2 regions of the Proteocatella sp. QWL-06 genome follow, and region 2 is predicted to be linked to the other one. Evidence: a T-box and tRNA genes for the amino acid it is inferred to sense, from the RefSeq annotation. Region 2 holds a T-box; the other holds one or more tRNA genes.
What was found. A T-box is a leader RNA that pairs with one kind of tRNA and senses whether it is charged. The one in region 2 lies ahead of serS (serine--tRNA ligase), so its partner is inferred to be a tRNA-Ser.
Positions count from the first base shown of each region.

Region 1: it has a tRNA-Ser gene. The T-box ahead of serS (serine--tRNA ligase) is inferred to sense a tRNA for this amino acid. The anticodon was not compared.

Region 1 is NZ_CM178755.1:2,253,863-2,270,086, reverse strand. It holds gene AC4PGZ_RS10885 (biotin transporter BioY) at 1-24, shown strand, start outside; gene bioB (biotin synthase BioB) at 15-947, shown strand; gene yycI (two-component system regulatory protein YycI) at 1,036-1,815, opposite strand; gene AC4PGZ_RS10870 (hypothetical protein) at 1,815-3,155, opposite strand; gene AC4PGZ_RS10865 (hypothetical protein) at 3,176-3,712, opposite strand; gene AC4PGZ_RS10860 (ATP-binding protein) at 3,810-5,633, opposite strand; gene yycF (response regulator YycF) at 5,654-6,355, opposite strand; gene AC4PGZ_RS10850 (Fur family transcriptional regulator) at 6,510-6,971, shown strand; gene rbr (rubrerythrin) at 7,006-7,554, shown strand; gene AC4PGZ_RS10840 (BlaI/MecI/CopY family transcriptional regulator) at 7,742-8,104, shown strand; gene AC4PGZ_RS10835 (ATP-dependent DNA helicase) at 8,171-10,579, shown strand; gene AC4PGZ_RS10830 (TMEM165/GDT1 family protein) at 10,576-11,460, shown strand; tRNA gene AC4PGZ_RS10825 (tRNA-Ser) at 11,544-11,633, shown strand; gene AC4PGZ_RS10820 (flavin reductase family protein) at 11,751-12,479, shown strand; gene AC4PGZ_RS10815 (Crp/Fnr family transcriptional regulator) at 12,668-13,399, shown strand; gene AC4PGZ_RS10810 (hypothetical protein) at 13,468-13,770, shown strand; gene AC4PGZ_RS10805 (heavy metal translocating P-type ATPase) at 13,809-15,671, shown strand; gene AC4PGZ_RS10800 (heavy-metal-associated domain-containing protein) at 15,694-15,927, shown strand; gene AC4PGZ_RS10795 (LysR family transcriptional regulator) at 15,914-16,224, opposite strand, start outside.
Region 2 is NZ_CM178755.1:99,818-116,041, forward strand. It holds gene AC4PGZ_RS00495 (restriction endonuclease subunit S) at 1-231, shown strand, start outside; gene serS (serine--tRNA ligase) at 329-1,606, opposite strand; T-box leader at 1,699-1,897, opposite strand; gene AC4PGZ_RS00505 (YbaB/EbfC family nucleoid-associated protein) at 2,075-2,425, shown strand; gene recR (recombination mediator RecR) at 2,425-3,024, shown strand; gene sdaAB (L-serine ammonia-lyase, iron-sulfur-dependent subunit beta) at 3,156-3,824, shown strand; gene sdaAA (L-serine ammonia-lyase, iron-sulfur-dependent, subunit alpha) at 3,869-4,759, shown strand; gene AC4PGZ_RS00525 (MBL fold metallo-hydrolase) at 4,899-5,687, shown strand; gene htrA (serine protease HtrA) at 5,698-6,774, shown strand; gene AC4PGZ_RS00535 (DnaD domain-containing protein) at 6,927-8,336, shown strand; gene AC4PGZ_RS00540 (ATP-binding protein) at 8,361-9,347, shown strand; gene AC4PGZ_RS00545 (HD domain-containing protein) at 9,358-9,954, shown strand; gene AC4PGZ_RS00550 (TRAP transporter substrate-binding protein) at 10,217-11,245, opposite strand; gene AC4PGZ_RS00555 (TRAP transporter large permease) at 11,278-12,567, opposite strand; gene AC4PGZ_RS00560 (TRAP transporter small permease) at 12,567-13,070, opposite strand; gene tnpA (IS200/IS605 family transposase) at 13,250-13,657, shown strand; gene tnpB (IS200/IS605 family element RNA-guided endonuclease TnpB) at 13,663-14,736, shown strand; gene aroD (type I 3-dehydroquinate dehydratase) at 14,861-15,622, opposite strand; gene AC4PGZ_RS00580 (MFS transporter) at 15,647-16,224, opposite strand, start outside.

The DNA of each region.
Region 1 (16,224 bases), 550 kb from region 2:
AGGCAGAGACGCTCATGGAACTGATAACGCGCCGTCAGGCACTGGAGCTTTTTGAATCGCCTCTGGATGAGCTTCTTTCTGCAGCCGATGATCTGAGAAGGAGATTTCGCAAGGACCACTTTGATCTCTGTACCATAATAAACGCAAAGAGCGGGAGCTGCTCTGAAAACTGCAGATTCTGCAGCCAGTCATCTCATTACGAAACTTTTTCAGAGACATATCCCCTGCTTTCAGAAGAAGATATACTCGTAGACGCGAGGCATAATGAATCTCAGGGTGTGAGGCGATATTCGCTCGTGACCTCAGGACGAAGGCTCAGCTCTCAGGAACTGGACAGAGTCTGCGGCATATATGAGTGCCTTAAAAGAGAGACTGGGCTGTATCTTTGCAGCTCGCACGGGCTTCTTGAATATGATGATTTTGTGAGGCTCAGAGAGTCCGGAGTGAGCCGCTATCACAACAACCTTGAGACAGGAAGGGAATTCTTTCCTCAGATATGCACGACTCACAGCTACGATGACAAACTCAGAGCAATAAGAGAAGCGATGAGAGCTGGACTGGAGGTATGCAGTGGAGGAATAATAGGGCTGGGAGAAACGATAGAGGACCGTATCGACATGGCCATGGACCTCAGGGAGCTCGGTATAAAATCCGTGCCCGTCAACATACTTAATCCGATAAAGGGCACTCCCTTTGAAAGCAACAGGCCTCTTGATGAAGAAGAAATCCTCAGGACCATAGCGGTGTTCAGATTCATTCTTCCAGATGCCGACATCAGGCTGGCAGGAGGCAGGAGCCTGCTTTCGGACAGGGGAGAGAGGGCATTCAGGTCAGGCGCAAACGCCGCGATTACCGGTGATATGCTGACTACGGCCGGCCTTGGTACAAAGAGTGACATTGAGCTTGTGAAAAGCCTCGGATATACGGTATGTCAAAATAATATGTGAAACTAAAAACTCAGCCCGGAGAAGGAAAACACACATCCTTAGAGCTGAGTTTTTTTATATTCAATCCAATTTAGCTTTTTCAGCTGCACTAATTTTCGAGTGCAGGTACATAAAATAATTCATTATCAGAGGTCATGAGCCTCCAGCATGGGAATGCGCGGGCATTCTTTACCTTATAGATATCCTCTGCTGAAGCAGTCTCAAAGTAATATATGAAATCTATCCGCGTTATCACTGTATTCTCCTTCATCGAAGGGAAAGCCTTGAGTATGGCCTCTACGCTGGTTATGGCATTCGTCCTTGTCGCGGAGACGTCGATTGGCTTCATTACTATCATTACGATCTTCATGCCTTCATCTGAAAACTCGAATTTCAGAGTGCTGTCTTCATAGGCAAAGCCTTCATATACCGGATTGTAGAAAAAGGTTATCACTCCGTCATCCTGAGTATAGTTTCTAAGCTCGTAAGTGTAGTCACCAAGATATCTCGCGATGAATTTAAGGGCAAAATTCTCTGCGTCGACGCTGTCCTCTATATTGATTTCGCTGTCGAGTATTACCAGCTTCTTGAGAGAGTTGACGCTTATTCTGTCCTGATATTCTTCAAAGAGAAGCGGATAAGCCGCTGCACTGAGTGTCTGGTATTCTACGTTGACAGTTCCGGTATTGTAGATTTCCTCCGGTATCTCGGTAGTTATCTTCACATTTCTGCGGTCAAGCATTGTATGGAGATCGGTGAGCGATTTTTCCGAGAAATATATGTTGTCTATGGACACATTGTTGTTGTGATTTACTATGCTTATCACAAGAAATATGTTGAGAACGGCAAGAGCCATTATCAGATAGTTTTTTGCCTTGTCCCAGTCCATCAGAAAACCTCCCCGCTCAGCGTGGAAAAATAAAATATCTTTCCGCCGATTATCATCTTGTAAGCAGGCACGTAGTTAAGCTCATCGTCGTATACATAAACGACATCGATGAGCGAAATCCTGTCAAAAAGCTCGATGCTGTCCTTGAATCCCACGAGGGATTTGATGTTATCATAGTTTATGTTAAGCACATCCAGCGCGCTGAATACATATCTATCAGCAGCTTCGGATGGTTTTTCTGTACTTTCTTCATATGTCCTGAAGAGGCCTCTGAAGCTGTAAACCCTGCCGTTAACCACACTTATCTCGGTATTGACATCTTCGTTTTTCAGGCATGCTCTCAGACCGTCTATTCTAGGGGCAAGCGTGAAGGTATATCCGCTTGTACCGTTCTCAGCAAAATCTCGGACATCTTCGACTGTGTAGACGTCATTGTTAAGGTTGAACTTGTCCAGGAACAGATACGCTATTACGAGGCTGCTTGTCATGGAGGTCTTTACAGGATTGCTCAGGGCATCGGTATTTGAATACAGGACCCTTCCGTCAGGCGATATCTTGAGCAGCTCTCTACCGTAATCGTTTGAGGTTATGGTGGTTCCATCGAGCTCCTGTATGCGGTTTGCAAAATCATACCTGGAAGAAAACACTGACCTTGAAACCGGTCCCGAATTATCCTCGTTAAAAGGAGAATATGTGCTGTAGCCGGGAATGCTTATCGCACTTTCAGAAATAAGCACATCGCTTGAAGAATCAAAAAGCTCCTCGAGAGAATAGTATTTTGCGTATTTCAGCTTGCTCAGATTGTCGACATAAGGCATGTAGTTTATAGCCTTGTTACTTATCCTAAAAAATTTTCCATCTGAAGTCCTTATATATATTGAAGTGTCATTTGCAAGTGGCATGAGCACTTCTCTGATATTTTCAAAATCGCCAAAGCTTCCGTCTTCTAAAAAAAGACTCCCGTAAAGGAGTCTTTGATTGACAGCAGGTTCAAAATCGAGCTGAATGCTCTTGGAAATCTTCGTTTCACGATATTCTTCCTCCGGAATTTCTGAAATTCCAGTTATATCACCCAAAGAATCCCTCAGCACTATGCGCGCCTCCTGATAATAAAATCCATCCTTGTCTACTAATTTGGTTACGTTGTTGGTACCATATCTTATTATGATTGATGTGGGCCTGACAGAAGATTTTAAAATTCCTTCAACTCCGACGGCATCGAAAGTCGTTGCGGTGACGGAAGAAGGGGAGACAAACAATTCAAACCTTACGGACAGAAGAACTATCGACGATATCAATAAAAAAATTATAGCAGAGTTCCGTAGCTGGTTTTTATTCATATCGGCATCCTTCAGTTAAATTAAGGCTTTACAGCAGACGTTGCTGAGAAAGTGCTGAAACCTGTACTCCTCAAGGTACTTAGAGATTCCTGAAGATCATTTTTGTCTGAAGCTTTTATTACTCTGTAATCCCTTAGAACGGAATCACCTCTTTTGAGTGTGAGGACTACAAGTGTATCCTTGGAAATCCTTGACTCAACTGGAAATTTTGAAGTCTGATATTTGAGGGAAATCTCTTGTGTGAAGACTCCTATTGGTCCTATTTCAAAATCTATAGAATCCTTCATTGGAACATACTCATCTCCAGATCTTGTGTAGAGCGATACAGTTATCCTGTCGCCTTCTTTTCCCATTCCGGATATTATGACATTGTCATCTATCGTAGCGAGAACAAAATCCTTTGGCTTGTTGATGACGCTGCGCTCTGAATTGAATGATTCCGATAGTGTCTGAACAGTATCAGCTGATATGCTGTCTGCCGGCGCTGCAAATGACATGGCAGTGAACGCAATAAATATGAACATCGTCATCAGTGATAATCTGATTGCTTTTTTCATTCAGCCAACCTCCTTTCTCCATTAATATATACTTACATCACTTTAACATTATACTATGCTCATGTTACAAACAGGTTACATAGTAGTTAAAAATGATTTACACATTTAAACCCTTTAATTCCGGGATTACTTCAGAGTTATCCACAGGGAGGCTTATCCTGAAGGTACTTCCCCTGTTGATTTCTGATGAAGCGCTTATCGTGCCGCCGTGAGCAGTAACTATATCCTGAGCTATGGAAAGCCCAAGTCCAGTCCCACCCTGCTGTCTGGAGCGTCCCTTGTCCACTCTGTAGAACCTTTCGAATATGTGATCGATATCCTCTTCAGGGATGCCTATACCGTTATCGCTGATGTAGATATCTACAAAATTGTCCACAGTATCAACAGATATATCCACAGTTCCGAACTCTGGTGTGTACTTTATTGCATTGGATAGTATGTTCAGGATAACCTGTTTGATCTTGGCTTTATCCACTAAAATATTCGGATTATCTGCCGCCGTAAGATTTACGGTCTGATTTTTTTCAAGATAATATATCTTAAGATGCTCTATGCATTCCTTTATTATATCTTCAATAGGATGGCGCTCAAAGCTCCACTGAGCCTTCTTGAAATCGAAATGAGACAGCTGGAGGAGATCCCTCACTATGGCCGTCATCCTGTCAGCCTCACTTTCGATGACGCTGAGGAACTCACTAACTATTTCAGGCTCTGTGACGATTCCGCTCGAAAGGGTCTCTGCATAGGACTTAATAGTCGTTATAGGGGTCTTGAGCTCGTGAGACACGTTTGCTACGAAATCCTTCCTCATATTCTCTAGCCTCTGAGCATCAGTGATGTCCTGAAAAACAAGGATGAAGCCCGTCTGCTTCTTGGCATCATCACTGTAATAGGCAGGAGATATCCTCAGGATCTTGTCATCGCCGACATTTACTACCAGATGATTTGTGCTTTCATCAAAAACACATTTCTTTATTGCAGAAAATGAGATTTTGAGACCTGTCTGAAGCGCCATGTCGTGGACAGAGCTTCCATATATATCTATGTCGCGGGCCTTGAGGAGCTTGAGCAGAGCCTTGTTGTAAAGGACTATGAACCCATGCTCATCCAGAGCCATGAGCCCGTCAGCCATGTTGTTTATTATCGCATCAAGCTTGCTCTTCTCTGAGGATATCTCAACAAGTGTATTGTCAAGCCGTTTTGTCAGATAGTTGAAGGTGTTTCCGAGCATTCCTATCTCGTCGTTCGAGTGATTGCTGACCCTCTGCGAGAAATCTCCCTTTGCGATAAGGCTTGCCTTAAGGTTGAGTTCATTTATTGGCGTAGTTATAGAGCCTGATATCAGAAATCCTACCAGAAGCGATACGATAAGCGCTATGAGAGTTGCAGTGAGGAATACATCCGTGACGGTGTTGAGCGAGGCGTAGACTCCTTCGAGGCTCGCACTCGAATATATGATGTAGCCTCCTCCGTTTGCATCATTTATAAAGGAAAACGCCATTATCTTTACCATGGGGCTTCCCGGAGCCGGATTTACGATATCGAGCTCATATGATTTCTGGGTGAGGCTGCTCATTATGACCTTTCTGTCGAGGACATCAAGGCTGTTCTTTCCCGTAAAGCTGTCGTTTGAAGATGCTATGACGCTGTAGTCCAGCGCATCCACTATTGAAATGCTGTAGCCTATGGGAAGCGTGATCATGTCGATACTGTCCTGTATGGACTCTCTTGCATCGGGAAGGTCCGAATCGGGTATTATACTTCTTATGGTGTTGTTTGAAATAGACACCAGGTTCTGACGCACAATATCCAGATTGTAATCTTCCAGGCGGTCGGTTATGAATATGCCGACGATGGCCATTGCAATAAAGACCAGAACAAAGTACAGTATACTCAGTTTCCAGCGTATACTTTTAAACACTCTTTATTCTCCTGACTTTCTCATTCACCTTTGAAATAATAGCCGACGCCACGTCTGGTCATTACATATGAAGGCTTTGCGGAGTCATCCTCGATTTTCTCACGCAGCCTCCTGACTGTCACATCCACAGTCCTTATATCTCCGAAGTATTCATATCCCCATACTCTTTCGAGGAGCTGCTCGCGTGAGAATACCTGCTCCTGCTGAGTGGCAAGGAATTTGAGCAGCTCGAACTCCCGTACTGTAAGTGGCACAGGGTCGCCTGATTTAGTGACCTCATATTTTGAGACATTTATCGAAAGATCGCCGCTGCTTATGAGATCCTTTGAATGATCGTCATGTTCAGGAGCTGTGACAGGCATGGCAGTCCTTCTGAGGTTTGCCTTAACTCTGGCTGTGAGCTCGCGCACGCTGAAAGGCTTTGTGATGTAGTCATCTGCGCCAAATTCGAGCCCGAGTATCTTGTCCACTTCCTCTTCCTTTGCCGTAGCCATTATTATAGGAACATTTGATGTCTCCCTTATCTTTTTGCACACGTCAAACCCGTTCATTCCAGGGAGCATTATGTCCAGAAGTATCAGGTCCGGATTTGCAGAAAGCGCCATTTCGAGGCCTTCCTTTCCGTCATATGCAGTAAGTATGTCAAATCCTTCCTTCTGAAGATTGAACTTTATTATATCCGATATCGGCTTTTCATCCTCTATAATCAGTATTGTACTCATGATAACCTCCTGTTTCCATATAAGTATACAAAACAATTTTACCACAAAAAACAGAAAAAGAAATCAGTATTTGCAAATCGGGCTTGACAGAAATTAAAAATACCCATATACTACTAAGTAGGAACTATTCTCAGTAAGGAAACAAGGTGTAATAATGGAAAAGATAATTGTAAATGAAATTGAAAGTACAGACTGCGAAAGACCTGTACAGAGAAGAAACACTATACAGAAAAAGCTTGTGCTAGATGCAGTGCAAAGCCTTCAAAACCATCCTACTGCAGAAGAAGTGTACAGGCACATTATCAAGACATACAAGAATATAAGCAAGGGGACTGTGTACAGAAACCTCAACATGCTTGTAGAGGAAGATGTCATACAGAAGGTAATGGTTATGGATGGGGCGGACAGATTCGACCATACCATGACAGACCACAACCATATAAGGTGTGACCTTTGTGGAAATGTATACGATGTTCCGGCAGAAGCGGGAGAACTTGCAGACAGGATGATCAGCATGGACACGGATTTTCTGAAAAAATCAGGATTTACGGTAAGCGGACATGAGATAATCTTCAGAGGAATATGCCCGCACTGCAGCAAAAAATGTCAGCAATAAAATAAAATATAAAAATGAGAAGGAGAACATTAAAATGGCAGAAGTAAAAAGCTTAAAAGGTACAAAAACCGAGAAGAACCTGCTTGACGCATTCGCAGGAGAGTCAATGGCAAGAAACAAATATACTTATTATTCAAGCATTGCAAAGAAACAGGGATATGTTCAGATTTCAAAGATATTCGAAGAGACAGCTAACAACGAGAAAGAGCACGCAAAGATGTGGTTCAAGCTTCTTGACGGAATCAGCGCTGATACAGTAGAAAACCTTATGCATGCAGCTGAAGGCGAGAACTACGAGTGGAATGAAATGTATCCTACATTTGCAAAAGAAGCTAAAGAAGAAGGATTTGACCACATATCATTCCTTTTCAGCAAGGTAGCTGAGATAGAAAAAGAGCACGAAGACAGATACAAGGATCTTCTTCAAAATATCCAGAGCGGACAGGTGTTCAGAAGAGAAGAAAAAGTACAGTGGCATTGTGACAACTGTGGCTATATAGTTGAGAGCCTTCAGGCACCTCCAAAATGTCCAGTATGTGATCATTCTCAGGCGCATTTCCAGATAAGAGCATGCAACTGGTAAGACAGGAAAGCATATTTAAGAATATAAAAAATAAATAATGGTTTACTCAAAAAATCCATAGTGTGTCCGTAAAAAGGAACATTATGGATTCTTTTTGTGGCATATGTCCGTTAAAGTATTGACCATAGTCAACAATTCTGATAGAGTAAACATATAACTAAAAAACTGTCAAAAAGGAAAGAGAGCCATGGAGAGAATACGAATATTCGATGCAGAACTGAAAATGATGGAAATCTTATGGAAGAATGAACCCATGTCAACCGGCGAACTCTCAAAAATGTGCGCAGAACAGCTTAACTGGAATAAATCGACTACATACACAGTTATAAGGCGACTGGTAGACAGAGGCGTGCTGAACAAGAACAGGACGATACTCACTTCAAGACTCTCAAAGAAGATGGTTCAGTTTACTGAATCAGAGGAGCACATTGAAAAAATGTACGGGGGCTCACTCAAGAAATTCTTTGAGACTTACCTCAAGCATGCAGATCTCAGGGATGAAGAAATAGAGCTACTCAGGGACATACTCGAAGAAAAACAGGTCTGTTAATAACTTGAATTATCTTAATGCAGCGGGGCACAGCACAATGCCCGGCTGTTTTTACGTGGAGAAGAAATGGAAAAAAGGATAAGATACACCATATCCGTGAGAGAGCTGGTAAACTACAGTATGCTCTCAGGCGACATTGACAGCAGGTTCACTACGAATGCGAGCGCACTCGACGGCATAAGGCTTCACAGGAAGATACAGGAAGAATCCCCCGAAAACTATCAGAGCGAGGTAACTCTCCAGCACATAAAGGATTACAGCGATTTCGAGCTTTTGATCCAGGGCAGGGCAGACGGCATAATAACAGAGGACCTGGAATCAGGGACAAAAGTCACGGTAGATGAGATAAAGACCACGAAGCGGCCTCTTGACATGATACAGGAAAAAGAGCTGCACAGCGCGCAGGCAAAGTGCTACGGGTATATATATGCCCTGCAGAATGAACTTGACGAAATAAACATAAGGCTTACCTACTGCCATGCAGTAACGGAGGCAATACGAGTTTTTGAGAACCGATTCAGCTTTGATGAGCTTAGCAGTTTCTTTGAAGGCCTCACGAGATCATTTGAGAAGAAGCTCAGAGAAAAGAAGCTCTGGAGAGAAATGCGGAATCTCAGCCTGAATTCGCTCGAGTTCCCGTTTCCTCACTACAGAAAACATCAGAGGGAGATGGCGGTTACCGTATACAGGGCTCTCAGAGACGAAAAGAACATATATCTTCAGGCGCCAACCGGAATAGGAAAGACAATATCCACGCTGTTTCCGGCGCTCAAGAACATGGGCGTGACGGACAGCGAAAAAATATTCTATCTTACGGCGAGGACCACGATAAGAAAAGTAGCAGAGGATACTCTGCATTCAATAAATAAAGGCGGAACCAGGGTAAAATATCTCACCATAACAGCCAAGGACAAGATATGTTTCATGGAAAAGACACGGTGCATTCCGGAGTACTGCCCATACGCAAAGGGATATTTTGACAGAGTCAGAGCTGCAGTTGAAGACATCCTTGGTGAAAAAGACTGCATAAACAGGGAGGCTGTAGAAGCATATGCGTCAAAGCACAGCGTATGCCCCTTCGAATTTCAGCTTGACATATCCATGGAATCCGATATCATAATCTGTGACTATAATTACCTCTTTGACCCCAATGTAGCGCTCAAGAGGCTGTTCGGGATGGAGCAGAAGCAGGACTATGTATTTCTCATAGATGAGGCTCACAACCTTCCGGAGCGGGCAAGGGAGATGTACTCCTCAGTGATAGACCACTCAGATGTAAAGGAGCTCCGCAGCCTCTTCAAAGACTCACATGGGGAGACTCAGGAAGAAGTCGAAACCGCCCTCAGCAGACTTTCGAGAGCCCTCACGAGGCACAGGAAAAAATATCTTACAGACTCCCATGGGGAGATGATCGAACACGCAGTAGAAAAAGAGGCGCCCGAAAAACTAGGAGAAGACCTCAGGAAGTTCAATCGGAGCATAGAGGACTATCTTCTCGAGAACAATCAGGACGAAAAGAGCGAAAAGCTGACCACCTTCTACTTCGAGGTTCTCAGGTTCCTCAAGGCGCTTGAGATGTTTGACGAGACATATCTCATGTATGTAGAAGGCCAGAAATACTCAAGGACCAAGCTTTACTGCCTCGATCCAGCCAGCAGGATAAGAGCGGCTACGGATCAGGGAAAATCAGCCGTATTCTTTTCGGCGACTCTTGTTCCCGGAGACTACTTCAGGAGCCTTCTCGCATATCAGGAAGGAGATGTGCTTGCAGAGTTCAGCAGTCCGTTTCTTCCTGAAAACAGGAAGATAATGATAGCTCCGGATGTCTCCACAAAATACAGGAACAGAGAGTACAGCTACGAAAAAGTCGCAGACTACATCCACAGGATGATAAGCTCCAGGACCGGGAATTACATGGTATTTTTCCCGTCATACAGATACATGAACACAGTCTATGACAAATACACGCAGAAATACAGCAATTCGGATGAAGAGATTACCGTATTTCAGCAGTCGGGCGACATGAGCGAGGAAGAAAGAGAAGAGTTCCTTGAGAGATTTGAGGACTCTCCAAGCAGGACTCATGCTGGCCTTTGCGTAATGGGAGGAGTGTTTTCAGAAGGAATAGACCTTCGTGGAGAGCGGCTCATCGGAGTTGCGATAGTAGGAGTAGGGCTGCCACAGGTATGCCTCGAAAGAGAGATAATAAACAGGTATTTTAAAGAACACAGAAACCAGGGCTTTGAATATGCATATGTATACCCGGGCATAAACAAGGTGCTCCAGTCTGCAGGAAGGCTCATACGCACGGTATCCGACAGAGGAGTTATACTCCTCATAGACGAGAGATATATGGAGCTTCAGTATCAGAGACTGCTGCCCGCAGACTATTATCCATGCAGGAAGATAAACCTTCACAATATAGATGATGAGCTTGCCCGGTTCTGGAATTTACAAACAGGAGAACAAAGATGACCACATTTTTAACCGCATTCACCCTCATATTCCTTGCAGAAATGGGAGATAAGACCCAGCTGCTTGCGCTCGCATTTTCGACGAGATTCACAATGAGACAGGTGCTCACAGGAGTAATAGCAGGCTCGTTCCTCAATCACGGGATAGCAATAGCCCTCGCTTCGCTTGTATCGGGATTTGCATCAGAGAGCTTGATAAAGATTGCAGCCTCCGCGCTTTTCATATTCTTCGGGCTCTGGTCCATGAAACTTGATTTTGAGGATGAGGAAGATGAAGACCAGAAGATGAAATTCGGGCCGGTACTGACCGTAGCGCTTGCATTTTTTGTCGGAGAGCTCGGAGACAAGACCCAGATGAGCGCGATGGCTCTGGGACTCAATTCTGCAAACCCTTTTATAACCCTTCTTGGCACGACCGCCGGCATGGCAGCAGTCAGCCTTGTGGGCATAATAGCAGGAAAGCTTATCGGAAAGAAGATTCCGGAAGTCACCATGAAGTTCATAGCATCTCTTGTATTCCTCGGATTTGGAACGGCAGGGCTTGCAGCATCTCTGCCTCAGGATTATCTTGGAATCATACCGGTATCCGGCTTTGCAGTTCTTCTGGCGGCATTGGTATATATGATTTACAGAATGAACATGAAAAACAGGGATTCATACTACTCGGCAAAGCTTGAGGAAGCCGTATCCAGGTGCAGGCGCTGCAAGGTCCATGATGAAAAATGCCAGGTGGGCATAGATATACAGCGAGTTGCAAAGGAATATATAGGAGAAGACATCCCATATGCAGGCAAGGTGATCCAGTTCTTTGAGTCAATGAAGAAGATATCTCCAAAGAAGACGATCGCGCTGAGTGAATGTCAGAAAAAATTTCTGGAATAGGGATAACAGCATATAAATAATATTGCTTGATGAAAAAGAAATTCTGTGGTAAAATAATTTGGTGACAGTGCAATCAAATATATGGAGAGGTGTCCGAGCGGTTTAAGGAGCACGCCTGGAAAGCGTGTATACGGGGAACTGTATCGGGGGTTCGAATCCCCCTCTCTCCGCCATAAAATCATACAGCATCAGTGTTAAATGTGTGGCAGGTTTCTGAAAGGAATCATGCTATTTTTTTTATATAAAAGCGGATCCGCAGAGCGGATATTCACCCAGAAACAGGAGAAAAAATGAAAAAAGAATTCAAGGCAGGCACGCTGTTTGGAGCAGTGCCACCAGTGATGGTATCATGTGGAGACATGAAGAATCCAAATATAATAACAATTGGATGGACAGGAATAGTGAACACCAAGCCGCCTACGACATATATATCGATAAGGCCTGAGAGACATTCATATGACATGATAAAAAAAAGTAAGGAATTCGTCATCAACCTTACCACAAAAGACCTTTTACACGCAGCAGACCTCTGTGGAGTAATAAGCGGCTCCAAAAACGACAAGGCGGAAAAAGCGGGACTCACATATGAAAAAAGCACTCACGTTGCAGCTCCCTCTATAAAAGAGAGCCCAGTATCCATAGAATGCAAGGTAAAGCAGATCATAAAGCTCGGAAGCCATGACATGTTCCTCGCAGAGATCCTGGCAATAAATGTAGATGAGTCAATAGTCAACCGAAATGGAAAGATAATGCTGGACAAGGCAGAGCTGGTTTCATATCTCCATGGAGAATACTTTGAGCTTGGCAGAAACCTTGGCAAATTCGGATTCTCAGTAAACAAGAAGAGAGCAAACACAAGAAACAACAGCGACAGCACGAACAGGAAATCTACATCAAAGAAGAGCCCTGAGAAGCAGAGCAGAGCGCTTGCTGCAAACAGCGGAAAAAGCATAACTCCGGGAAGCGCAAAAAGCAAGAAGCACAGCAAGGACAAATACAGCCACCTGAAAAATAAATAATCAGAATCCAAATAATAAAAAACCATCTTTTCGATAAGAATTCTTATCAGAAGATGGTTTTTTTATCAAAACTTGATCAGGATCAAGGTTATTATCTTCACGCTGAGCTAAAATGAGGTCAAGAATAGAATTTTGGGTATCAAACTACTAAGAGGGCATAAAATAAGAAGGCATGAAAGGAGAATGAAATGATTGACAAAGTGAATGCAGGACATCAGAGCCACGGCCATCATCACAGCCATGATCATGATACAGAAAACCATGAAAGCTGTGTTGCTCTGGTCCCGATTTTTAATCATCTTGAAAAGAGTCAGATGGATGAAATAATGGCGGTGACTCACTCTGTTTCATACAGAAAAGGAGAGTATATTTATCGGGCAGGTGAAGAGTCGGACTCTCTGTACATTGTCAGCAAAGGCCGGGTGAAGATATATCGGCTCTCTGAATCAGGAAAAGAGCAGCTGCTGCGAATTCTGAACCCGGGAGACTTCACCGGAGAGCTGGCTTTATTCAGCGAGACTATTCATGAAGCCTATGCATGCGCTATGGAAGACACAAGCATATGCACGGTAAGGCGCTCGGATCTTCAGAAGCTTCTCCTTAAATATCCCTCCATATCCCTGAAGGTTCTGGCTGAATTTTCGAGCAGGCTCGAACAGTCGGAGAAGCAGACCACCCGTTTTGCTACCGAAAAAGTAGAGACAAGGATAGCGCTTTTCCTGGCAGAATGCGCTGACTCAGACAGTCACGATGTGGAGATAATACTTCCGATGAGCAAAAAGGATCTGGCATCATATCTGGGTACGACACCAGAGACGATCAGCCGCAAGTTCTATGAACTTGAAGATGCAGGATATATAAAGCAGAAGTCGAACAAAAGGATTCAGATACTGGATATGGACAGCCTGCTTCTGGTGTGATCCTGTCAAACCACATGCAGCAGGATAATAAAAATTATAATTATAAGCTAAAGAAAGAAGGGGAGAATATGTCAGGAAAATCAATGTTCAGTGAGGCAGCAGAAAGACACCTTGCGACTCTGGAGCAGTATGTTCCGATCGTAGCAAGAGTCCATGGAGGCAACCATCCGGAGTTTCATGAGGTTAAGAGGCTGTTTGATTCAATCAGCAAGAAGATAAAAGCATTAGGTATGCAAAGACCTGAATTAGGCGATGAATTTGCCAGACTGCGCGAGATTACAGACAATTATTTAGTACCGTCAGACGTGTGCGAAAGCTACCAGGCTGTCTACAACATGCTGGCAGAGATGGACAGAGCATATAAGGCTTAGACTTGGAAAATGGCATGATAAGAAAGGGGGAGCATGACTTGCAGAAATTCATACTCAGCAGAAAAAATCATATAACATTAGTAAGTGGAATATTAATTGCAGCTGCATATGCCGCAAAACTGGTCTTTGCAAATCCAGGCATATTCAGATGGGCCCTTATTGCGGCCTCTGTCGCAGGAGCTGTACCAATCGCGATTCAGGCTTTTCAGGCATTAAGAGTACGGGTCGTGAGTATAGATCTGCTGGTTACCATAGCAGTAACGGGAGCCTTCATAATCAGCGAATTTGAAGAATCTGCAATCGTAACCTTCCTGTTCCTGTTTGGAGCATATCTTGAGCAACGCACGCTTAATAAGACCAGGTCTGCCATAAAGGAGCTTACTGAGATGGCGCCGGAAAGCGCCCTTAAACAGATGGAGGACGGCGAATTTGAAGAGGTAGCGGTAGAGGAAGTAGACGTGGGTGACATCCTGCTGGTCAGGACCGGGGCAAAGGTTCCTGTAGATGGCACGGTTCTTAGCGGAGGAGGCCATATTAATGAGGCCAGCATAACCGGAGAATCCGTTCCGGTAAGTAAAGAGGAAGGCTCCGGAGTTTATGCAGGCACTATACTCGAAAATGGAACCATTAAGATCGTTGCAGACCGTGTAGGAGAGGATACCACCTTTGGAAAGATAATTGAGCTGGTCGAAGAAGCGCAGGATTCAAAGTCAGAGGCGGAGAGGTTCATTGACAGGTTCTCCAGATACTACACTCCTGCAGTCCTGATGCTTGCCCTTATAGTATGGGCATTCTCGCGAGACATTGAACTTTCCATCACGATACTGGTTCTCGGATGCCCTGGGGCGCTTGTCATAGGCGTGCCGGTTTCAAACGTGGCAGGTATAGGCAACGGTGCTAAAAATGGCGTTCTGCTCAAAGGCAGCGAGGTCATCCAGTATTTCAGCAAGGTAGACACAATAGTATTTGACAAGACGGGCACACTTACCATAGGAAGCCCTGAAGTGGCTGAAATGCAGACTTACAGAGATAAAGACAAAGAAGATGAGGACGAAGTGTCAGGTTATCTGGCAAGCATCGAAAGAGAATCAGACCATCCTCTCGCCAAAGCCATAGTGCAGCATCTGGGTGATGTAAGAAGATATGCCGTTGAAGGCACTGATGTCGTAAAAGGCGGAGGAATCGTAGCGAACGTAGACGGACATCGTGTAGCAGTTGGAAACATGGCGCTTATGGAGCAGGAACAGGTTCACATAAGCGAAAAAGCCCGTGAAGCTGCTGCAAGGCTTGAAAAAAATGGAAATTCAATTGTTTTCACATCGGTAGACGGAGAACTGAGGATCCTTACAGGAATCCGTGACAGGATTCGTCCGGGGGTAAAAGAGGATCTTCAGAAGCTGAAGAAGCTTGGGGTCAGAAACCTGGTGCTCCTCTCAGGGGATAATCAGGGAACCGTAGATCTGGTAGCTCAGGAACTTGGACTGACAGAGGCTCACGGCCACATGCTTCCTGAGGACAAATCCAGATATATTGAAAAATTGCAATCTGAGAATAAAATAGTGGCATTCGTAGGCGATGGAGTAAATGACAGCCCTTCGCTGGCCCTTGCGGAAATAGGGATTGCCATGGGAAGCGGCACTGACGTAGCAATCGAGACCTCTGATGTCGTGCTCATGAACTCAAACTTCAGCAGGCTGCCTCATGCACTGGGGCTGGCAAAAGCCACCGCTCATAACATGCACCAGAACATATTGATAGCAGTGGGAGTCGTAGTATTCCTGCTTGCCAATGTATTTTTCAGCGAGTGGATGAATATGTCTATAGGTATGCTGGTTCATGAGGCAAGCATACTGGTCGTAATATTGAATGGCATGAGGCTGCTCAGATACAGATTAAGATAGAAACAGAAAGGGAGGCATTAAAATGCAAAAAATCGTAATTCAGTTGGAAACATTGACATGTCCGTCATGTGCACAGAAAATCGAAAATGCCGTAAAATCGCTGGACGGAGTAGTAAGGGAAAGCGTGAATGTGCTATTCAACTCTAGCAAGGTAAAGCTCGACTTCGATTCTGAAAAGGTATCGGCAGAGCAAATCGCAAAAGCGATAACTACGCTTGGGTATGAGGTCCTCAAAATCCAGGTTAAAGACAGATAAGCTCCAGAAGCTCATCTACGCATGTATCCTTTAAAAAAACATAATTATACTCATGAAGAATCTCTGCATTTTCAATCCTGAAGGTGCGGAGATTCTTGTTGCTTCTGGCAATGGATTCATATACAAAGGATATCCCGCAGTTCTCGCTCACGGCAAGCTCCGTCAGATGGAAGCTGCTTATTACGGATTTTCGGGCAAAGCTGTCGAAAGAATAGCTGCTCTGCTGAAGAAACTGCTCAAATATGCTTCTTGTTCCTGAGCCAGGTTCCCTGATTATTATATGCTCCTCAAGCAGAT
Region 2 (16,224 bases):
AAACTTACGCCGAGTGTTAATGTTGAATATTTCTTGCTGTATTTTGACTTTATTTTGAAAAAAACGGCTAGGCAAAGCAGCAAAGGTTCTGCAATAAAAAACATACCACCATTTGAAGAATTAAAGAGTTATTTAGTACCAATCCCACCACTCGCAGAACAAAAACGTATTGTGGAGAAGATAGAAGAACTTCTGCCTTACACAAAACAATTGGCAAAGAAGCATGATTAAATAACATTATTATCAGACGCAAATTTAAAAACTAAAAAACTCAAATTATTAAATCTTACCTACTTTTCAGGCGAGTTAATAATTTGAGTTTTTTCAATTATCTCTTTCTTATTATATCTGTTCCCATGTAAGGCACGAGCACGTCCGGCACCTTTACTGAGCCGTCAGCCATCTGGTAGTTTTCAAGGATTGCAGATACTGCTCTTCCTATTGCTACTCCAGAGCCGTTAAGCGTATGCACGAACTCAGGTTTTGACGCCTTGTCACGCTTGAATCTTATGTTGGCTCTTCTTGACTGGAAGTCCTCAAAGTTTGAGCATGAAGAGATCTCTACATATCTTCCGTAGCTTGGCATCCATACTTCAAGGTCGTATTTGAACGCCGCAGTGAATCCAAGGTCTCCAGAGCATATCTGAACCACTCTGTAAGGAAGTCCGAGCATCTGAAGCACTTTTTCTGCATCTGCAGTAAGTTTTTCAAGCTCATCATATGAATCTTCAGGCTTCGTGAATTTCACTAGCTCAACCTTGTTGAACTGGTGCTGTCTTATGAGGCCTCTTGTATCTCTTCCTGCTGAACCTGCTTCTGCCCTGAAGCAAGGAGTGTACGCACAGTATTTTATAGTAAGCTCATCTGCGCTGAGTACCTCGTCTCTGTGGATATTTGTCACAGGAACCTCAGCCGTTGGAACAAGGAAATACTCAAAGCCTTCGAGCTTGAACATGTCCTCTTCAAATTTAGGAAGCTGGCCTGTTCCTATGAAGCTCTGCCTGTTTGCTATGAAAGGTGGAAGCATCTCTCTGTAGCCATGCTGAGCAGTATGAGTATCAAGGAAGAAGTTCATTACTGAACGCTCGAGTCTTGCTCCAAGGTCCTTGTAAAGCGTGAATCTTGCGCCTGTTATCTTTCCGCCTGCTTCAAAGTCAAGTATGCTCAGGTCTGTTCCTACATCCCAGTGAGCTTTGGCTTCGAAATCAAATTTTGTAGGCTCTCCCCACTTTCTTATCTCAAGGTTGTCTTCATCCGTATCGCCCTTTATTACCTTAGGGTTTGGAACGTTAGGTATTGTGAGCATCTTGTTGAAAAGCTCAGTCTCAACGGCCTTCACTTCTTCGTCAAGCACCTTTATGCCGTCAGAAAGTCTCTTGAGGTCAGCCATGAGCTCTGTAGTGTCCTTTCCTTCCTTCTTGTACTGAGGTATAAGCTTTGAATCTGCATTAGACTCGCTCTTCATCACTTCAACCTTCTGAAGCAGCTCTATTCTCTTGTTGTCAAGCGCGATAACCTCTTCAAGCGAAAAGTCGGCTTCTCCTCTGAGATCCATTAGATGCTTTATGTTTTCAAGGTCCTGCTTGATGCGTTTGATATCTAACATGTGTTACCTCCTGTTATATAATAAATAAATTGATTTAAATAATGTCATGTAAAAAAACAAAAAACCGCATAAAAAAATCCTCACATCCATATAAATAGGACGAAGGTTATTCCGCGGTGCCACCTAAATTAGCATAAAATATGCTCAGCTCTTTGCCTGTAACGCGGGCGGCGTGCAGGTTTGCCTGCATGCTCCAAGGTAGATTCGGAAAGCTCCTCTGCAGATTCTCACCGACCATCTGCTCTCTTTGTGAAGGAAATCTGACCTACTTGTCCTCTTCATTGCTCATTATGTGTTTTTTCAGTATTCTTATTAGAATATTATCATTTAAAGAGTAATTTTGCAATAGTTTTTTACCAGTTGTGGTATAATAATGTTATGTGGTAAAATATGTAGGTTGTAAGAAAACAACGCTGCAAAAAAAGACGTAATATAAAAACAGTGAATGAAAATATAAGGAGGCAGGTTATGGCAAAAAGAGGCGGAGGTTTTCCAGGCGGCGCGATGCCGGGAAACATGAACAACATGATGAAGCAGGTTCAGAAGATGCAGAAGGACATGGAGAAGATGCAGGCTGAACTTGGTGAAAAAGAGGTAGAAGCTTCAGTTGGCGGAGGCGCTGTAGTAGTAAAGGCAAATGGAAACAAAGAGGTACTGTCAATAAAGATAAATCCGGAAGTAGTTGACCCGGATGACGTAGAGATGCTCGAAGACCTTGTGCTCACAGCTGTGAACCAGGCGCTCAAGGCTGCCGATGACATGATGGCCGGAGGAATGTCAAAAATCTCAGGCGGACTGGGAATGCCGGGGATGTTTTAATGCAGCACTTTTCTAATCATATTGATATACTGATAGAGCAGTTTGCCAAACTTCCGGGAATAGGCAGAAAGACTGCCCAGAGGCTTGCCTTTCATGTCATAAATCTGACTCAGGAAGAGGTGCAGGAGCTTGCAGATGCAGTAGTGAATGCAAAGAGCAACATAATGTACTGCGATGTCTGCTGCAACATAGCTGACAAGAGCCCATGCGCGATATGCGGCAATCCATCCAGGGATTCGAGCATAATATGCGTCGTGGAGGATCCAAGAGATGTGGCGGCAATGGAAAGATCGAGGGAATACAGAGGAAAGTACCATGTGCTTCATGGGACGATATCTCCTATGGATTCCATAACTCCGGATATGCTAAAGATCAAGGAGCTCATGAAGAGGCTCTCTGACAGTGAGCTCAAGGAAGTAATACTTGCTACAAACCCGACAATAGACGGGGAGGCTACGGCAATGTATATAGCGAGGCTCATAAAGCCGTTTGGAATAAAGGTGACCAGGATAGCTCACGGACTTCCGGTGGGCGGAGACATAGAGTATGCAGACGACGTAACCATAACAAGAGCCCTCGAGGGAAGAAGAGAGCTGTAATAATGTGGACAACCACAACATATTGTGGATAAGAAGGCTCAAAACTGTGGGCAACTCGGGATTTATCCACAATATTTAGGGTATAAAAAGATTTATACAAGTCTTAATCGTATTGAATGTTAGGAGAAAAAATGAAAGATATCAGTATTTTTGATGTAATCGGACCGAACATGATAGGTCCATCGAGCTCCCACACTGCCGGAGCCCTAAGAATAGCGCTTATAGCCTATAAACTGGCTGGAGGCGACATAAGAGAAGCTAGATTCGTGCTTTATGGTTCATTTGCCGAGACATACAGAGGCCATGGAACAGACAGAGCGCTTCTTGGCGGAATAATGGGCTTTGGAACTGAGGATGAAAGAATAAGAGACGCTTTTGAGCATGCAGACAGACTTGGCATAAAATACAGCTTTGAGACAAACTCTACGAACAAGAATGTACACCCTAATACAGTTGAGATATTCATAAAGAACTCAAAGGGTGAAGAAAAATCCATAATGGGAGAATCCATCGGAGGCGGAAACGTTCAGGTAAAACAGATAAATGGCGTAGAAGTAATGTTCACAGGAAAATACAGCACTATAATAGTAAGACAGAAGGACAGAAAGGGTGTAGTAGCCCATATCACGACTGCGCTCAGCGACTGCGACATAAACGTTGCCTTCATGAGAGTTTACAGAGAGCAGAAGGGTGAGACTGCATACACTATAATAGAAGCTGACGAGAAGATCGACAAGAGTGTTGTTGACAGGATACGCGAATGTGAAAATGTTGAAGATACTACCATAGTTGACATGTAATCCTGAAAAAGGGCTGAGTAAAGAAACAGATGATTGGAGATAAGATGAAAGAAAATAATATAAATTTTGATTTTGCAAATGCAGTAGAGCTCCTCGCGCTTACAGAGGAGACTGGAATGAGCATAGCACAGGTGATGCTGAGGAGAGAGGTTCAGGTTTTCGGAAGACCTGAGGAGAAGGTACTCTCAGATCTCATGCATTCATACAATATCATGAAGAATTCCACAAAGAAGGCTCTAAATGAAGATCTTAAGTCGATGGGCGGACTTCTTGGCGGAGAAGAAAAGCTGATAATGGCAAGAAAAGACAAGAACCCTGTGTGTGGAAGCTTTATGTCAAAGGTAATCGCATATTCAATGGGAGTGCTCGAGGTAAACACTTCAATGGGACTGATCGTTGCGGCGCCTACTGCCGGATCTTCAGGAGTAATCCCGGGAGTATTCACGGCTATTCAGGAGGAATATGACCTTACAGATGACCAGATGATGGATGCAATGCTTGTTGCATCTGCAGTAGGATATATAATCACGAGAAATGCAACCGTATCAGGAGCTGAAGGCGGATGTCAGGCTGAGATGGGATCTGCGTCTGCAATGGCTGCTGCGGCAATCACTGAGATCATGGGCGGAACTCCTTCTCAGGCACTCGACGCGGCAAGCTCTGCGATCGGAAACATGCTTGGACTCGTATGCGACCCTATAGCAGGACTTGTTGAGGTTCCATGCCAGAAGAGAAACGCAATGGGAGCGAGCAATGCGCTTATATGCGCAGAGATGACGCTTGCCGGAGTAATCAACCACATACCTTTTGATCAGACTGTGGATGCGATGTACCAGGTAGGAAGATCGCTCCCTTATGAGCTCAGAGAAACAGCGCTGGGCGGACTTGCAGCTACAAAGGCAGGATGCAACCTCTGTTCAAAGATATTCGGATAAAATCATAATAAGCATAAAAGGGAGCATTGACTCCCTTTTTTTCACAGAAAATCACACAAATTCATAAAAAATTTATAGAAATTTTATATCAATTCCACAATCCTGGAGTAGAATATTAAAGAGGCAGCAAGGAGAAGCAATGAAGTATATATCATTATCGTCCGGAAGCTGTGGCAACTGCCATTATATAACTGGTAGGGACACAAAGATAGTCATAGATGCAGGGATTTCCGGAAAGAGAGCAATCGAACATCTTGCCATGCATGGACAAAGCATGGACGGGCTGGACGCTATACTCGTCACGCATGAGCACATAGACCATATTCAGGCGGTAGGGATACTGAGCAGAAAATTCAATGCACCTGTCTATGCGACTGAAAAGACCTGGGAGCACATGAAGAGGCACGTAGGGAAAATAAAGGAAGAAAATGTCAGGGTGTTTAGAAGAGGGGAGACACTGGGTATCAAGGACATAGAGGTAGGCACCTTTGAGATAAGCCATGATGCAGTAGAGCCCGTTGGATATACCCTTACTCAGGGAAACCAGAAGATATCGGTAGTCACTGATATAGGATATGTTTCCGATGAGGTTTTCAGAAACATAAAAGGCTCGGATATAGCAGTCATAGAGTCCAATTATGATCCTCATATGCTGAACTACTGCAGCTATCCTTATCCTTTAAAGCAGAGAATAAGATCAGAAACAGGGCATCTCAGCAACGAAGAGGCTGGATATCTTGGTGCAGCGCTCATAAAGAGCGGAACCCGAAAACTGCTTCTTGCCCATCTCAGCAAGGAAAGCAACCTGCCGCAGCTGGCGTTTCAGACTGTCGCATCCATACTTGCGGAGCAGGATATAGGACCTGAGGACGCAGGTCTCGATGTTATGCTCAGAGGAAGGGTTTCAAAAATATACTCAATAGAATAGAGGGATGAAAATGAAGAAAAACAAGATACTGCTTATTGCGCTCATAGGTGCGATTGCAGGGAGCATGCTTACTATTACAGTGCTTCCGCTCATAAACGGCCTTCCTATAATAGGGGGAGGGAATGGGGGAGCCCAGACTACCATAAATGTGCCTGAGGAAAATACTGAGAATGTATACAAGGCAGTCATAAAGAAAGCCATGCCTTCTGTGGTAGGAATAACTACAGTGGTAGATGTTGGAAACTTATTTACAGGACCTATGCAGCAGACTGGAGTAGGGACGGGAGTAATAATAGATGCAAAAGGCATGATACTGACCAACTCCCATGTAATACAGGATGGAGAGGCAAAGGATGTCACAGTGCTGTTCGATGACGGTTCAAAGAGCAAGGCTGAGATACTCTGGTCAGACAAGACTCTCGATCTTGCCATGATAAAGGTAAACAAGGCCGGGCTACAGGTGGCTGAGCTTGGAGACAGTGACAAGGTTGAAGTCGGAGACATGGCGATTGCCATAGGAAACCCACTCGGACTTGAATTTCAGCGTTCAGTCACAGAAGGAATAATAAGCGGACTTGGGCGTACAATCCAGACCGATGCCAATACTACCATGGACAACCTCATACAGACGAGTGCAGCCATAAACCCTGGAAACAGTGGAGGACCTCTTCTGAATTCAAAGGGACAGGTGATAGGCATAAATACTGCCAAGGCCAGCACCGGAGAAGGACTGGGATTTGCCATACCTATAAACATAGCAAAGCCTATCGTGAACCAGTTCATAGAGACTGGGTCATTCCAGAAGGTTACCCTGGGGATACAGGGAATAGATGCTCAGTATTATGAGCAGGCAACAGGAATAGATACGGGTGCAGACAGCGGAGTATTTGTGGCAAAGATAGATGCAGATTCTGTAGCGTTCAAATCAGGACTCATGGTGAATGACGTCATAGTCAAGATGGACAATGCGAAGATAGAGCAGATGCAGGATCTTGTGAAATACCTTTACACCGTCAAAAAGGGCGATACCGTCAAAGCGCAGGTGCTCAGAGAGGGCAAGAAGGTAGATCTGGAGTTCGCATTCTAAAAGGGCTTAGTAACTGTCTGAGAAAAGCTTATAAACAGGTTCAAAAATCATCAAATAAGAATATCCCCCTTGAAATCTGACAGGATCATTCCTGCGAGATTTTGAGGGGTTTTTGTGTTAATAAAGTGAAAAAAACTGCCAGTAGTGGTATAATGTTTATAATAATGTCAATTCATAGAAAAGGAAACGGAGAAGTCATGTTTTTTCAGGAAAAGACTGTCAGAGAAAAGAGAGAGACCTGCATACCGAATACATTTTTTGAGCAGATACTGCCAATAGTGAATCCGGTGATGCTTAAGATATACATGTATGCATACTACCTCAGCAAAAATCCATCAGATCATGCAGATGAGGAAGATTTGATACAGAGCAACGAAGACCTTGCGCAGAAGCTCGATGTAACGCTAGATGACGTGCTTTCCTGCTGGGATTTTTTCGAATCCTGCGGCCTCATAAAAAAGCACAGGATAAACGAGGAGCAGGCCCAGTCATTCTCCGTTGAGTTTCGAAACCTCCATGAGGTGGGGCTTGTTACAAAGCCGTCAAAGGTAACTACCGATGAGCTTCTGGTGGCATATCAGAATGAAGAATACAGAAAGATGTATGACCAGATAGAGCAGACTATCCAGATTCCACTTATGCACTATGATATGCAGAAGATAAACGAGTTCATAAATCAGTACAACGTATCAAAGGAGCTTGTCGTGGAGGCTATGAAATTCAACCTTTACAGGAAGAAGTCAAAATCTGTGGCATCTGCGCTCGGTATACTGAGAAACTGGCATCTTGATGGAATAAGGAGCTCTCAGGATCTTGACGTCATGCTGAGGAGCAAGGAGAAGAGGTATCTTGAATACAAGAAGATACTTGCGAGCCTCGGAGAATACCGCCTGCCTACAAAGCCGGAAGAAGAGATGATGGACGTATGGCTTGATGAGTACAGATTTACAATAGAGGTCATAGAGGATGCCCTCAGCAGGACCACCGCAATAAAGAGTCCCAACATGAACTACTTAAACGGAATACTCAAGAACTGGAATGAAAAGCTCAAGGAAAAATCGGATGAAAAAGAAACCACCGGCGGCAGCGTGCCAGCCTCTGCATCAAAGTCATCCTCATTCGAGAGAGAGGACAGAACTGATTTCAGGGCGAAGATATTAAGTCTTGTAAGATTTACACGCAAAACCATGAGCAGAGCTGAGATAGACAGCCTCAATTTTCTGTATGAGCACTATCACTATGACGATATAGAGCTTGCCGCGAAATGGCTGAAGGAAAAGGGTACTCCGGTAAGCCTTGAAAATCTCTGCAGGATACTGCTGGATCCTTCGATGAATGAAGAATCCGAAAAAGTCACGATGGAAGACATAAAGAAGATAGAGACGAGCAGCCCGGACAGGTACAAGCCAAAGAATCAGTCAAATCCTGCAGCTCTGGATGGCAAGCCTCGGGAGATGGACGAGCTTGAAAAGAGGCTCCAGAAGAAACTTTTTGAAAAGCTTGCGAAGAAAGAAAAAGACAGAGAAGATAACAGGGAAAACACCAATGAAAATAACAGTTAAAACATATATGGGAACAGAGGTAGCATGGAAAAGATAGAATATATATACCAGAGAAAGAGAGATCAGAAGGAAGCCGAGCTTCAGAGGCGAAAGGACATCATATACTCTGCAAATCCGGAGCTTGAGGAGATGGACAGGCAGATAAGGCTGCTCAACCTGGACAACACCAGAAATACAGTGCTGGGAAGGATTCAGGAAGCTGCAGAGTCTGCAGAAAGGCTTGCGGAGGCAAAGGAAAAAAGACGCATATACATGGAAGAAAACGAGATAAATCCGCTCGACCTTAAGCTGAGATATGAATGCGAGATCTGCAGGGACAGGGGCTATGTGGAGAAGATGGGACGCTTTGAAAAATGCTCATGCCTCATAAGACTTCAGGAACAGCTCAGATACAGGAAATCAAATCTTGTGAAGAGGGTCGAAAAGGAAAATTTCAGGACCTTCAGTCTCGATATATTCGACAATGAGACAAAATATGTAATCCATCCGGAGCAGGGAATAGAAAAGACCCCGAGAGAGCAGATGGAGCTTATACTGAGGGAGACAAGGAGCTTCATAGACAACTTTGACTCAGAGGACACCAAGGGGCTGCTTTTTTACGGAGGCACCGGGCTCGGAAAGAGCTTCATGTGCTCGGCTGTAGCCAAAGAAATGATGGACAGGGGAAAGACGGTAAGATACTATACCGCCAACGAGCTCATAGGCATGCTTCAGATGTATACCTTTGACAGGGAGAGCTTTCTCAAGAATCACATTATAGAGGACTACAGAGAGCTCGATGATGTGGACCTTCTGATAATAGACGACCTTGGCGCAGAGCTTACGAACAGCTTCGTCAGGACTTCTCTGTTCAATATAATAAATACGAGGATAATCAAGGATAAGAAGATGATAATATCAACCAACCTGACTCCGACAGAGCTCAGGGAAAGATATGAGGAAAGGATATTCTCAAGGCTTATAATGTATGTGGATACCTACAAGTTCGTAGGCGAAGACCTGAGATGGTAGAGGTGGACGAATGAGTGACAGAGTGGCTGAAAATAAGAACAGATTCATGGAGATATATAAGACTCATATAAAGAGGGAAGGCGCGGACCGCCTTCTGACATATCTGGAGAAAAGCGATTTTTTCACGGCGCCCTCTTCGACAAGGTTCCACTGCAGCTATGAGGGGGGACTGTGCGAGCACAGTCTCAATGTATATGACTGCCTCAAGGATTACCTTTCAAGGGACTTTGTCAGAAACAGGTACAATCTGAATCCTTCAGAGGAAAAAATTGCCATAGTAGCCCTACTTCATGACCTGTGCAAGGTGAATACCTATGTGGTAAGCATGAGGAACAAGAAGGATGAAAACGGACAGTGGGTACAGGTTCCCTTCTATGAATTCAAAGAAAAGTTTAACTACGGGAGCCATGGCGGCAAGAGCATATTTATAATCCAGGAATTCATGAAGCTCGACCCGGAGGAGCAGGTAGCCATAAACTGCCATATGGGAGCATATGACAGGATGCCTGGAGACTTCAGCCTGAACAACGCATACGCACAGTTTCCGCTCGCGCTCGCGCTTCATATCGCAGATGTGGAGTCCACAGTTATCCTGGAGCATGAATAGACCGTACCAGTTTTTCACTGAACCTGATTTGATTCAGCTTCATTAAGGGTATAACATATCTAGAGGATAAAGTATGAATTAATGTTTCAGGTTTTTGAAAAAAGGAGGATCGGATATGAGTCTATTCAAGAAAAGTATAAGCGACGCACTCGAGGATGTAAAGGACAAGGCAGGAGAGCTTAAGAAAAAAGCTGAGGACAAGGCCGACGAGCTCAAAGACAAGCTTTAATAACTGAAAATGAGCATAAAGATACCCGGGAGTTTATCCTCGGGTATCTTTGCGTGTGTCAAGGTATGCTCTGTATATTTCTGATCCGCTTTGTCTCTCTATCTCAGGATATACGGATTCTGCAGATTTTTTGAATTCTTCTTTAATATTTTCAGGAAGGCTTATTATCATTGTGCCGTCAGAGCTTATGTCGCTTATCTTCTGCTTTACCCTTTCATCTGAAGCATTTCTTGCGAAATCCCGGGCAGATGCTGAAGCCTCTTCTATGATCTTCTGCTGATCAGGGTCAAGTTCCTGGTAAAATTCGTCGCTGACGATGAGGGAGATATAGTGAGGTACATGGTTTGTCTCTATAATATATTTCTGCTGCTCATGGAGCCTCCCGGAAGCAATTACCTCATAAGGATTTTCCTGTGCATCTATCGTCCCCTGCTGAAGTCCTACATATACCTCGTTGAAGGACATAGGAGTCGGATTTGTGCCAATGGTCTTCCAGAATCTTATGTGATTTGGATTTTCCATAGTCCTTATCTTCAGGCCCTTGAAATCAATCATATTATCAATTTCCCTGTTGGTGGACATAACTCTGAAGCCCTGGTCTGCAAATCCGAGCACTCTGTAGCCGGATTTTATGTAGACCTCTTCTATCATGGAATAGAAATAAGGATCGTCAACTGCAGCTCTTGCGCTCTGGATGTCATCAAAAGCGCAGGGCAGGTCGAATATCGATATCTCTGGCATGAAAGCGACCTGAGGTGCGGTATTCTGGACTACAAAGGGTATGTCGCCGCTCGCGCAGCTCTCAAGGAGCTCTCTGTCTCCACCAAGGGTGCTGTTTGGATAAACCTCGATCTTCATGCTGCCATTACTGAGCCTGGATACTTCGTCGGCAAATCTCTGTGCGAATATATGGGTCACCGTGTCCTCGGGGCTTGCGGTTGCTACTGGCCATGCATATCTCTGGACTTCATCCTGCTGTGAGCTGCAGCCTGACATCAGGAGAACTGCCGATGACAGCAGAATCAGAGACAGCTTTTTATATTTGATTCTGTTTGATTTCATTAAAAGTATCTCCTTATGTTTGAACCCCAGTATCAAAGCAGCATGAGGCTTATCTGAGGGAATATTGATATGAGCACGAGCGCAGCCAGGAAAAATCCAATCAGCGGGATGACTCTTGAGGCGATCTGGGCTACCGGGATGCCTGATATCGTGCTTGCAACAAACAGGTTGACTCCAATCGGAGGAGTGACAAATCCTATGGCAAGGTTCACTACCATGATTACTCCAAAATGCACGGGATCTATTCCGACCTCGCGTATTATCGGCAGAAGCACGGGTGCAAGTATAAGTATTGCAGGGGTAGTGTCCATGAGCATTCCTACTGCCAGCAGGAGAAGATTGATTATAATGAGAATCGCAAGTCGGCTGCTGAAGTTTGATAGTATGAGCTCCGAAAGCTGCTGAGGGATCTGCATGAGAGTAAGGACTCTTGAGAAGGCCATTGAAGCAGCGAGTATGAACAGTATGGGCGTGAATGTGCGTATAGCCTCCGATATTATCTCCTTCATGTCTGAAACTCTGAGGCTTCTGTAAATCAGCATGCTTACGGCCACGGAGTAGAATACGGATATCACGGCGGCCTCTGTTGGAGATGTGATGCCGGCATATATGCAGCCAAGCACTATTACAGGAGCCATGAGTGCAGACAGGCTGTCTCTTATGACACTTGATATTCCCCTGTCATGGAGCTCCTGAATCCTTTTATCTATAAGGGTCCGGTCTTCGCCGTTCCTTATGCAGTACAGAATGCAGTAAATCATAAGTAACAGTGAAATCAGCAGACCCGGCATTATGCCGGCAATGAACAGACTGCTGACGGACTGGCCTGATGCCATTGCATACATTATGAACGGTATGCTCGGAGGGATTATTACCCCGATTCCGCCGGCTACTGCAACTATCGCGGTGCTGAACTTGCGGTCATATCCAAGAGCTGTGAGCACTGGGATGGTCATGCTGCCTACTGCTGCGACTGTTGCCGGGCCCGATCCTGAGATGGCCCCGAAAAACATGCAGGTAGCCACAACTGAGCAGGGGATTCCTGCGGGAAATCTCCCAAAAAGCAGTGAGAACACGTCAAATATCTTTTCTGAGATGCCGCCTCTTGCCATTATTATGCCGGAAAGCACGAACATGGGGACTGCTATGAGCGGAAAGCTGTCTATCCCGCCAACCATGGAGCGTATTACAAACTGCCCGCTCGCAGTAAAGGAAGGGTCGAATGCTCCGGGAAGCACCGATGCTATCCCGAGGGATATCGAAACCGGTATTGCCAGAAGTATTGATATTATGAATATTATCATTATGACAAGAGATGACATCAATTTCCTCCTTTGCTCATGGCAGAGCCTTTACAGCTTCTTATGGTCCTCAATTCTGCGATCCACCTCTGAACTATGCGTATGAAGGCAAGCGAGAAGCCTGCAAGTGGTGCGCTCTGGACCAGACACATCGGGATTCCAAGCGCAGGGCTGACCTGGCCGCTTGTGATCGATGAACTCAGGTACATGACGCTGTAAGGGATGAGATATGAAAAGAGGCCCAGCTCAATCGTATGATTGATGAGCTTGAGCACAGCCTGATTTTTCTCTGAAAATAGGTGAATGAACTGCTCTATCTTGATTGATATGCATCTTTTGGTGCAGTAGCTTATGCTGAGGAAGGCGGACCATATGAACATGTATCTGGTTAACTCCTCTGACCACGAAAGTGAAGAGCCAAGGGCATATCTCGAGAATACCTGTATTCCCATGACAAGCGCCATGCCACACAGAAGCATTGCAAGCAGAGCCTCTTCAAGATTCTCGTCCAGCCATTTTATCATATCGTCCGCCTCCTTTTTATAATAATTTTAATACATGTACCGAGAATTCCCCCTCCTCTAAACTACCTTGCTCGTATTAACGAGAGTGAAGGCGGTGGGATGAATCGGTTTATGAGTGTTTATAATACTTTTGTAGGGGTATAATATAATCAGTCGTAATAGGAAAGGATACTTATAATATGGATAGATTCGATAATAATGCACATTCAGTATTTTCCTTATACTATCATCTGGTTATGGTTACTAAATACCGTAGAAAAGTGTTTGATTCAAATATTTCAGACAGAGCTAAGAACATATTTGAATACATTTGTCCAAAGTATAATATTACACTGCTGGAATGGAACCACGATATGGATCATGTCCATATACTCTTCAAAGCACATCCAAACAGTGAAATCAGCAAATTCATAAATGCATATAAAAGCGCAAGCAGCCGACTTATTAAGAAAGAATTTCCATGCATAAGAGAAAAATTATGGAAAGAAGCATTCTGGTCTCAGAGTTTTTTTCTTATCACCACAGGAGAGTCTTCTGTAGATATAATCAGAGATTACATCGAGACGCAGGGTGAAAAAGTGAGGTGAACATTATGCTGAAAGCATACAAGTACAGAATATATCCAGATGCAGAGCAGATGCAGTTCTTTGCAAAATGCTTTGGATGTGTGCGCTTTGTCTACAACCGGATGCTTTCAGACAGGATAGAGCACTACAATCTCACGGGAAAAAGCCTGAATAACACTCCTGCCCAGTACAAATCAGAATTCACCTGGCTAAAGGAGGTTGACAGCCTGGCTCTCGCCAATGCTCAGATGAATCTCAATACAGCATACAGAAACTTCTTCAGAGACAAGTCCAATGGATTTCCAAAATTCAAAAGCAAAAAAAACAATAATTTCAGCTATACCACCAACAACCAGAAAGGAACGGTATATGTTGAAAACGGATACATAAAACTCCCAAAACTGAAGTCACCTGTAAAGATCAGGCAGCACAGAAGCTTTGAAGGAGTAATAAAGTCATGCACAATTTCAAAAGCCCCATCCGGTAAGTATCACATATCCATTCTGGTTGAAACTGAAATACAGAAACTCCCAGCATCGGACATGCGAGTCGGCATAGATGTCGGGATCAAAGATTTTGCCGTACTTTCAAATGGAGAGGCATACAAAAATCCGAAACATCTCAGGAAATCCGAGAAGAGACTTGCCAAACTTCAAAGAGACCTTTCAAGAAAGCAGATAGGAAGCAGCAATCGCAACAAGGCAAGAATCAAGGTAGCGAAGCTCCATGAGAAAATAGCCAACCAGCGAATGGACTTTCTTCACAAAAAGAGTACAGAGATAATACGCAAAAACCAAGCAATAGTTATCGAAGACCTGAAAGTGAAGAATCTCATGAAAAACCATAATCTTGCGAAGTCCATTGCCGAGGTTTCGTGGAGCAGGTTCAGGGAAATGCTGGATTACAAGTCCAGGTGGTATGGCAGGGAGCTCATAATTGCCCCACCGGACTACCCTAGTTCGCAGCTTTGCTCTGACTGCGGTAACAGGTCGAGTCAGACAAAGGACCTGGCCTGCAGAGTATATATCTGTCCAGAGTGCGGTCTTGAGATAGACAGAGATTACAATGCAAGTCTGAACTTGCTGAAGCTGACAATGTAAATACAAGATACAGTGTCAGTCGGGGAGGGTACCGCCCTTAGAGCCTGGAGAATCTTGCTTCATCAGAAGCATTGACCAGGAAGCCCCCACTTCTTAAGTGGTGGGTAGTTCACTAATTGTCTGTCTATATGCCTGAATGTATTATGCTTAGAACCTCATGAAGCTCTTTCACTCCGATCTGACCTGGCGCTGAAGCTTTTTTGGCAGCTCCGAATGTAAGCGCCGATCCAAATACTTCGCCGGAAAGCCTGCTTATAAGCCCGCTTCCTGCCATGGACATGGTGATTATAGGTCTGTCTGCATGCTGTGAGTGCATTTCCTCTGTAGCTGAAAGAAGGGTAAGCACATCCTTTTTGCTCTGAGGCATCACGGCTATCTTTGGGATGTCCGCTTCGAGGTCCTGCATCTTGATGAGCCTTGAGATGATCTCTTCCTTAGGTGGCGTCTTGAAGAAATCGTGATTTGAAGCTACTACCTTTACGCCATGCTCATGGGCTTTTTCTATTATCTTTCTTACGATCTCATCGCCAGTGAAGGCCTCTACGTCCACAAGATCTGTATTTCCGCTTGCAGCAGCAGTTATATTGAGCTCTGCGTATGATTCGGGAGAGATTTCTTTTTCTCCGCCTTCTTTTTTAGTCCTGAAGGTGAAGAGCAGCGGCATGTCGCCGAGGGCTTCTCTAACCTGTGAAAGCGTCTGCATGAGAGTATCCATTTCGAATACGTCCTCATACCAGTCTACTCTCCACTCAGCTATATCGGCCGGGATGGATCTGAGACTCATAGCCTGCTCCAGGATATCATTTTTTGTTACTGCGACTATCGGAACGCATATCTTTGGGATTCCGCTGCCGAGCTCTATATTTCTTACTTTTACGGTCTTCATTTTTTTCTCCTTATATAAACGGTCTTAGCTTGCCTTTACTTTGCCTTTTCTGTACTGGCTGTTAACGAATACAGCCAGAAGTATGCCTATGAAAGTGATTCCTATATTCAAGAGTATAACATGCAATGGGCCCTCTGCGCCTCCATTTTTTGTCAGGATTCCTGCGATGTTGAGGATTATATAGTTGGCAAGGCTCGAGGCTATCATTATTATTGAAGTGATCTTGCCCTTGTTTGCAGGGAACATATCGTTCGCGGCTGCGGTTGCCATCTGGAGCACTCCTCCCGCTGCTGAGAATCCGATCACGAATCCGCCAAGAAGGCATATGAAAGGGGTTCTCACTATATAAACGATAATCAGCATGGTCATTGCTATTGCAGGATAAAGCACAAGGAATTTCAGCGGCTGCACCTTCTTCTTCATAAGAAAGGCAGTGAGAAGCACGGCGATTATCGTACCTGTAGAATAGTAAGACTGGATCCTGCTTGGATCAGCCATTCCAACAAGCTTTCCAAATTCCTGGTTGCAGTTTAGCCACAGCTGGAAGGTAGAGGTACATGTAAAACCGATAGATATTAGTGCAATTGCAGCCGGAGTGAACT